2 regions of the Streptomyces sp. NPDC006393 genome follow, and region 2 is predicted to be linked to the other one. Evidence: riboswitches for the same ligand, from Rfam matches in the RefSeq annotation. Region 2 holds a riboswitch; the other holds the start of a gene.
The links. Region 2 has a riboswitch for cyclic di-AMP ahead of ABZ484_RS13595 (transglycosylase SLT domain-containing protein). Riboswitches for the same ligand answer to the same signal wherever they lie in the genome.

Region 1: another riboswitch for cyclic di-AMP. It lies ahead of ABZ484_RS02570 (C40 family peptidase); the one in region 2 lies ahead of ABZ484_RS13595 (transglycosylase SLT domain-containing protein).

The regions. Positions count from the first base shown of each region.
Region 1 covers NZ_JBEXZD010000003.1:110,284-114,408, reverse strand. The annotation lists gene ABZ484_RS02585 (ANTAR domain-containing protein) at 1-146, opposite strand, end outside; gene ABZ484_RS02580 (ATP-dependent Clp protease proteolytic subunit) at 327-962, shown strand; gene ABZ484_RS02575 (hypothetical protein) at 970-1,278, shown strand; cyclic di-AMP (ydaO/yuaA leader) riboswitch at 1,617-1,831, shown strand; gene ABZ484_RS02570 (C40 family peptidase) at 1,835-2,308, shown strand; gene ABZ484_RS02565 (ATP-binding protein) at 2,385-2,843, opposite strand; gene ABZ484_RS02560 (helix-turn-helix transcriptional regulator) at 3,082-3,942, shown strand; gene ABZ484_RS02555 (DUF397 domain-containing protein) at 3,975-4,125, shown strand, end outside.
Region 2 covers NZ_JBEXZD010000025.1:8,309-12,433, forward strand. The annotation lists gene ABZ484_RS13585 (DUF2092 domain-containing protein) at 1-728, opposite strand, end outside; gene ABZ484_RS13590 (polyprenyl synthetase family protein) at 1,010-2,020, opposite strand; cyclic di-AMP (ydaO/yuaA leader) riboswitch at 2,613-2,798, shown strand; gene ABZ484_RS13595 (transglycosylase SLT domain-containing protein) at 2,802-3,293, shown strand; gene ABZ484_RS13600 (HAD family hydrolase) at 3,331-4,125, opposite strand, start outside.

The DNA.
Region 1 (4,125 bases), on a different contig from region 2:
CCGATGGCCTGGTCGATGACGGCGTGCGAGGTCACGGCGTGCCGCAGCTGGCCGATCTCCTCGTGCAGCCGCTCGTGCTCCAGCACGAGATCGGTCACGGAGAGCGGCTGGAGGGGATGCCACCGGGAAATCGCGAAGAACGCCATCGAGATCTCCTGGGTCGTCGAGCGGCCGGAGTTCCATCTCCAGCTTGCTCCAGGACCCTCCGGAGCACGACCGGAGACCGGATCACCGCCGGATCACCGTGCGATCCCCGGCGACACCCCTCCTCCACGTACGTACGTCCTGTACATTTTTTACAGATCTCTCTCTGGAGGAGATGCGCCATGAACCGACCGTCCGACCACCACGTCCCGCCGGAGTTCACCGAGCTCACGAGCGCCGGACGACGCACCCTGGACCCGTACGCGAAACTCCTGGAGGAACGGATCGTCCTGCTCGGCACGCCGATCGACGACATCTCGGCGAACGACGTCGTCGCACAGCTCGTCCATCTCGAGCACCAGAACCCCGACCGGGACATCTCGCTGTACGTCAACTCGCCCGGCGGATCCTTCGAGGCCATGGCGGCGATCCACGACACGATGGCGTTCGTCGCCTGCGACGTGGCGACGGTCTGCCTGGGCCAGGCCGTCTCGGCCGCGGCCGTGCTGCTGGCCGCGGGCGCCCCGGGCAAGCGGTCCGCGCTGCCCGGCGCACGGATGGTGCTGCGCCAGCCGTCGCTGCCCGAGCCGGTGGAGGGGCAGGTGTCGGACCTGACCGTCCGCGCGGAGGAGCTGCTGCGCGTGCGGGCCCGCCTGGAGGACATGCTCGTACGGCACACCGGGCGCGCCCCGGAGCAGGTGGCCGCGGACCTGGACCGCGAGCGGATCCTGGACGCGCAAGGCGCGCTGGAGTACGGGCTCGTGGACCGGATCGTCCCGGGCCGCGACGCCGTACGGACCGCACCGGACGCGGGGTGAGCCGCCGATGCTGCCACCCGAGCTGCCGCCGCTGCCGGCGCTGACCCGCGCCGAGGCGGAACTGATCGACCGTTACCTCGACGTGGTGGACCTGCTCGGCCGGATCAATCCCGCCCGGTCCGGCGACACCTACCGGGGCCTGAGGGCCGCCCAGGCCCTGGTCGGCAGGGCGGCCGAGCTGCGCGACGCTCTGACGCTGATGCACCAGCGGGGCGAGACGGAGCTGCACGCGGCGACCCTGGCGCGGGCGCTGCGGGTCCTGGACGGCGACCGGCGCACCGCCCGCGTCACGGTGCCCTCCGACGCCGCGAGTTGACGCCCCCGCAGCCGTGCGACGGCCCGGCGGCGGAGACACGGCGGGCGCGGATAGGCCGGAACGGACCAAATGACGTACGGCCTTTCGGTGGAAACGACGATCCTTCTCCCGGGCCGCAGCGGTTGCGCAACGCACCTGCCCCACTTGGCGCAACGAGGTGTTACGACGCTGGTCCGGGCCTCGCCCCGGAAGGCGACAGACGTTCGAAGGCGGGGGTGTCCACCCGAACGGGTGAGTGGTGAGTAACAACACAAATCTCCGGTTCCGTTGGGATTTTCGGACATCCGTGAGCCAAGATCCCTGTCTGACGACAAGCCCCCGCCGCAGCGGCGGGGCGGTCCGGGCGGACGCCGAGTCCTGCCGCCGCCCGGACGACCGGTCGACGGCAGTGGATCGGCAGGAGTGGAGGACCCGAGCACGACGGGTCGCCGGTTCGGTCACGCCATGGCCGGGCCGAGCAGCCCTTGGGGTGAAGCCGCGTCCGACGCGGCCGGGCTACTTCGCCAGCCCGAATCCGACAGGTCATCCTTCACAGGCGGCTGACGAAGGGTTGCGCATGACTGCGCTCAATCGTGTCCCGTCGTTCATGGCCCGGGCCGGCACGGCCTCGGCCCTGACCATCGCCGCCGTGGGCGGCTCGATCGTGGTGCCGGGCTTCGCGCCGGACGCCTCGGCCGCGACCCTGGCGACGAAGGCGCTCAAGATCGCGGCGTCCAAGAAGGGCGCCCCCTACCAGTGGGGAGCGACCGGTCCGCGCAGGTTCGACTGCTCCGGGCTCACGCTGTACTCGTTCAAGAAGGCGGGCAAGCGGCTGCCGCGCACGGCCGCCCAGCAGTACAACAGGACCCGCCACATCTCCGCACGCAGCCGCAGGGCCGGGGACCTGGTGTTCTTCCACTCGGGCTCGTACGTCTACCACGTCGGCATCTACGCCGGCAGCGGCAAGATCTGGCACGCTCCGCGGACCGGGGACGTGGTGCGGCTCGAGAAGATCTGGACGCGCAGCGTCTGGTACGGCCGGGTCAGCTGACGAGCCCGAGGCGGTGGCGGGGCCTGCGGGCCGCCGCCACCGCCTCGGGCCGTCACGCACACCCCCTCAGCCGCGCCTACGACTCCTGTCGGCCCGCCGTCGTCACCGGGCGGTCCTCGAAGGTCCACGGGAGCTCGATCCAGACCGTCTTGCCGCCCTCGCGGGTGGGCCGCACAGTGAGGCTGCCGCCGCACTCCGCCGTGAGCCACCGGATGATCACCATTCCCCGGCCGTTGTCCTGCTGGACGGCGGCCGGCAGTCGTCTGGGGAACCGCGGGTGGCTGTCGGTCACGCCGATGCGCAGGTGTTCGTCCCGTTCCAGGACCATGTCCACCGTGAAGGTGGGTGACTGCCCGAGGGTGTGCTGCACGGCGTTGGTGGCGAGTTCGGAGACGATGAGCCGTACGGTGTCGGCGGTGTCCGTGTCCGACGGAAGGCCCCACTCCGCCAGGGTGCCCACCACATAGGTCCGGGCGGCGGAGACCGAGGCGGGATCGCTCGGCAGAGTGACGGATGCTTCCAGATGGTCTGCCATGGCGACGTCGTCCCTTTCCCACGGGACCGGGGTCCGACACGGAGCGGATGGTTCGAGTACGGTCCCGGACTGGTGCTTCGCCGTCAGACTGCCACCACCGGGCCGGTCACGGGTGGCGATCCACCAAGATATGCATATATCTGTCGCTCGAAGCGGTGAACTCTGCGACGGCCGAGCGGATTTGGCGCGGGTTCCCGAAGGCTGTCACCGGGAGCCCAGAAGGAGTGAGGAGCAGTCGATGCAGCACGGTCCCGCGGTGCGCCGCCGCAAGCTGGGCGCCGAACTGCGCGCGCTGCGCGCCGACGCGGGCCTCACCAGTGGTGAGGCGGCCCGGCTGGTGGGCTGGCACCAGTCGAAGGTGAGCCGGATCGAGACCGGCGCGAGCGGGGTCAAACCGGCCGATGTGCGGTTACTGCTGGACGCCTACGCGGTCCGCGACGCCCGTCTGCGCGATCTGCTCATGGTGCTGGCGGGCTCCGACGGCGGCGACGAGCGGGAGCACTGGTGGCACGCCTATCGGGGCGTACTGCCGCCGACGTACCGGGACTTCATCAGCCTGGAGTCCCAGGCCACCGCGATGCGCACGCTGGAGACCTCGGTGGTCCCGGGGCTGTTGCAGACCCCGGAGTACGCCCGCGCGGTGACCCGGGCCGCCGTGGACGGGCTGGACGACGAACGGCTGGACGCCCTGGTGGAGGTGCGGCTGGCCCGGCAGGACGTGCTGCGGGCAGATCAGCCGCTGGAGCTGCACGCGGTACTGGACGAGGCGGTGCTGCGCCGGGAGGTCGGCGGGCCGGAGGTGATGGCGCGGCAGCTGGAACGCCTGACCGCTGCGGCACGACTGCCCCAAGTCCGGCTCCAGGTACTGCCGTTCGCCGCCGGGGCGCATATCGGCATCACCGGGCCTTTCGTAATCTTTTCATTTTCGAACACTTCTGATCTGGACGTCGTTGTTCTCGACCACTTGACGAGTAGCCTCCACCTCGAACGGAAAGAAGACCTAGAGGCCTACACCGAGGCCTTCAACTCCCTTCGGTACCACGCGCTTTCGATCGAGGACTCGTTGGACTTCATCGCCGCGATACACCACGACAGGTGACGGCACGGCACGCAACCGCGTAAGGAGGCACCATGTCCGCTTTGCTGCGGCACGTACCTTCCCCTACCGATCTGCACGGTGTGCGGTGGCTGCGCAGCAGCTACAGCACGGGAGCCAACAACTGCGTCGAGACGGCCCGGCCGGCCTCAGGGCCGTGCGCCGGACTGCTCGCCGTGCGCGACT
Region 2 (4,125 bases):
CCGGTCCTGGAGTCCACCGCGATGCTGATCACGCCGACCGTGGTGCCGGAGGCGTGCTTGGGCTTGATGACCAGCCGGTAGGCGTCCCGGCCGGCGACCTGCGCGGTGCCGTCGACCGTCACCGAGGTGGTGTCGTCGACCGACTTCAGGGCCTGGTCGGCGAAGTCCTTGGGCGTGGCCGGCACCTCGTCCCGGTGCTTGGTGCCGTCCTGCTCCGCGGTGCTGTGGTAGACCTCGTTGGACTTGCTGTCGTAGCCCCAGACGTCCTTGCCGTTGTGGATGAGGCTGTACTCGGCGGCGCTCTCGATCAGCGAGACCTTCTGCCGGTCCGGGCCGTCCGCCGCGACGCGCAGGGTGTGCGTGCCGGAGGCCAGCTCGGTCAGCTTGGTGCTCGGGTCGGCCGACGATCCGTCACCGCCCTTGGCGGCGCCGGAGAGCAGGCCGCTCTCCAGACCGCCGAGGTTCGGCAGACCGAGGTCGGTGGTGATCTTGGCGGTGCCGGACAGCTGCTGGACGTCCGACTTGGCGATTTTCTCGATGAGTTGCTGCGCGGTGATCTTCGGAAGGTCCGGGTCGCCGGAGTCGGCGAGTGCGGGGACGAGCCCGATGGTCGCCGCCGCCACCCCCACCACCGCGACCGGGACGACGTAGCGCGCGGCCTTGCGCCGCGCCGAGTGCGGGTCGTCGACCGCCGCGCTCCTGGTGTCGTCGGATTCGTACGGTGCCATGTGTGCCTTACCTCCGTCGTCGGCGGCGGCTGACCGTCTGTACTGCTCCCACCCCGAGCCGCCATTCTCACCCGAATCGGTGAGGAGTGGTGTGGTCCGTGGTTTCCATCTGACCAAATCGGCCGCGCGGAAGCGTCAGACCGCGGAGCCAACTCCGCGTACGCCTGCGGTATGACATGAAGCGGCGGCGTCTCCACCCGACCCGTAGGGGTCGGGTGGAGACGCCGCCCGTGTCCGTGAGGGAAACCGGCCTCAGCAGGCCGCTTCGGGGAGGACCGGCCTCAGCCGGCGCGGTGCACCACCGCGTCGCACAGCTGGAGCAGCGCGGCCTTGGCGTCGCACTCGGGCAGCGGCGCCAGCGCGGCGCGCGCCTCCTCCGCGTACCGCACGGTGTCCCGGCGGGCCTGCTCCAGGGCGGGGTGCGCCCGCAGCGCCGCGAGGGCCTCCGCGTGGAGCGCGTCGTCGCTGAGGTCGGAGTCCAGCAGCTCGCACAGCGCGATGTCCTCGGACAGTCCCAGCCGCTGCGCCCGCTCACGCAGCCGCAGCACCGGCAGGGTCGCGATGCCCTCCCGCAGGTCCGTCCCCGGGGTCTTGCCGGACTCGTGCGAGTCGGAGGCGATGTCCAGCACGTCGTCGGCCAGCTGGAACGCGACACCCAGCCGCTCGCCGTACTGCGTCAGCACGTCCACGACGGTCTCGTCGGCGCCGGACATCATCGCGCCGAACCGGCACGACACGGCCACCAGCGACCCCGTCTTGCCGCCCAGCACGTCCAGGTAGTGGTCGACCGGATCCCGTCCGTCCTGCGGCCCCGCCGTCTCCAGGATCTGCCCGGTGACCAGCCGCTCGAACGCCAGTGCCTGCACGCGGACCGCCTCGGGCCCGAGGTCGGCGAGGATCTGGGAGGCCCGGGCGAACAGGAAGTCGCCGGTGAGGACCGCGACGGAGTTGCCCCAGCGGGTGTTCGCGCTGGCCACCCCGCGCCGCACGGCGGCCTCGTCCATCACGTCGTCGTGGTACAGCGTGGCCAGGTGGGTCAGCTCCACCACCACGGCCGCGGGCACGACCCCCGGCGCGTACGGGTCGCCGAACTGCGCCGCCAGCATCACGAGCAGCGGCCGGAACCGCTTCCCGCCCGCCTTGACCAGGTGCTGCGCGGCCTCGGTGATGAAGGGGACCTCACTCTTGGTGGCCTCGAGCAGCCCTTCCTCGACAGCCGCCAATCCGGCCTGGACATCGGCTTCGAGAGCCTGGTCCCGCACGCTCAGCCCGAACGGCCCGACGACGGTCACGAGGGGTCTCCTGTCTGCTGGTGTCTGCTGGCGCTTACACGGTTTGTCGATAGGTCGCTGCCATCACTCAAGTCAGCGTATCCGGTCACGTTTCGATCACCGATGGCGCCCACCTATACAGGCCAGGCGGTATCGGATCACGCCCGATATGTTTTCGATCGCCACATATGCACAGATATTTAGCGACTTACCTCTCCCTACCCGGGGTCGCCTCCACTCGCACACATGCGCACAGGTGCACACGTACGCACTGGCCACGAGGTCACCCGAAGTGACGACCGTCACGCCCGCACACCCCATGGCCCGATTTAACCCTATTGTCATCTCAATTCCGCTTAGCCGTAATTGCTCTTCGCTCCATGAAACCGTGAGTTGGGTCACGCCGGGCCTTCGACCCTCCGTGCGCCCCCTCTTCTCGCCTTCCCTTCCCCCGCATGCCAGTTGACCCTTGGCAATAGCAAAGGATCAAGCGCCCCATACGTCTCAGATCAAGGTCAATCAGGACGATCTGCAATCCGAGCACTTGTTCCGGACATGTGCTCTCGCATACGTTCCCGGTCCATCGAGCGGACGCCGAATCCTGCCGCCGCCCGATGCCCATCGACCGAACCACTCATGGCAGGAGCGGGGGACCCAGGTAAGTCGCCGGGCCGGAGCGCCGTACGTCGTCGTACGCCGTGCCGGAACGGCTTGGGGTGAAGCCGTGTCCCGCGGGACACGGCCGGGCACCTCCCCGCCCGAACCCGACAGCTCACCTCGCAGGCGTAGGAGAGGAATTTCCATGCCCGCACAGGTCCAGCGCCGTACCCGCGCCGCTCGTCTCGTCCGCACCCTCGCCGTCAGCGGCACGGGTGCCGCCGTCCTCGCCCTGCCGCTCATCGGCGCCACCAGCGCCTCCGCCGCCACCCCGGCCAAGAGCACGACCACCGAGGCCGCGAGCACGGTGGCCTACCCGAACACCCTCGACGGCTGGATCCGCGAGTCCCTCGCGATCATGTCCGACAAGGGCATCCCGGGCAGTTACAACGGCATCTACCGCAACGTGATGCGCGAGTCGTCCGGCAACCCGCAGGCCATCAACCTCTGGGACTCCAACGCCGCCAAGGGCATCCCGTCCAAGGGCCTGCTCCAGGTCATCCAGCCGACCTTCAACGCCTACCACGTCGACGGCACCTCGTTCGACATCTACGACCCGGTCGCGAACATCACGGCCGCCTGCAACTACGCGGCCGACCGGTACGGCTCGATCGACAACGTCTTCAGCGCGTACTGATCGGCCGCCCCCCCGTTCTCGTCGCCCCACCCGTTCTCTAGGGGAACAACCGCTCGAGGACGACGGCGATGCCGTCGTCCTCGTTCGACAGGGTGACCTCGTCGGCCACGGCCTTCAGCTCGGGATGGGCGTTGGCCATGGCCACGCCCCGGGCGGCCCACTGGAACATGGGGATGTCGTTCGGCATGTCCCCGAAGGCCACGGCGCTGTGCCGGCCGAGCCCCAGGCGCTCGGCGGCCAGCGCCAGCCCGGTCGCCTTGGTGATGCCGCAGGGCTGGAGCTCGACGGTCCCCGGCCCCGACATGGTGACCGTGGCGAGCGAACCGACCGCGCCACGGGCGACCTCGGCCAACTCGTCGTCGGACAGCACGGGATGGCGCAGCAGCACCTTGCTGATGGGCGCCTGCCACAGTTCCTCACGCCGCTCGACCCGCCACGCCGGCAGGGTCGGGTGCGGCATGCGGTACCCCGGCTCGATGAGCGTGAGCCCGTCCGCTCCGTCCTGGTCGACCGCGGCGTACACCTCCCCCACCTCGGCCTCGATCTTGCCGAGCGCGGTCTCGGCCGTCTCCGTGTCCAGCGTGACCGACCACAGCAGACGGTCGGCCCCGGCGTCGTAGAGCTGCGCCCCCTGGCCGCACACCGCGAGGCCCGTGGAGCCCAGGGCCTTCAGCAGCGCCCGGACCCTCGGCGCCGGCCGGCCGGTGACGACGAGGTGCCGGGCACCGGCCGCCGCGGCCCGCGCGAGTGCGGCCAGGGACCGCTCGGACACGGTGTCGTCGGCGCGCAGCAGCGTTCCGTCCAGGTCGGTGGCGATGAGGGCATATGCAAG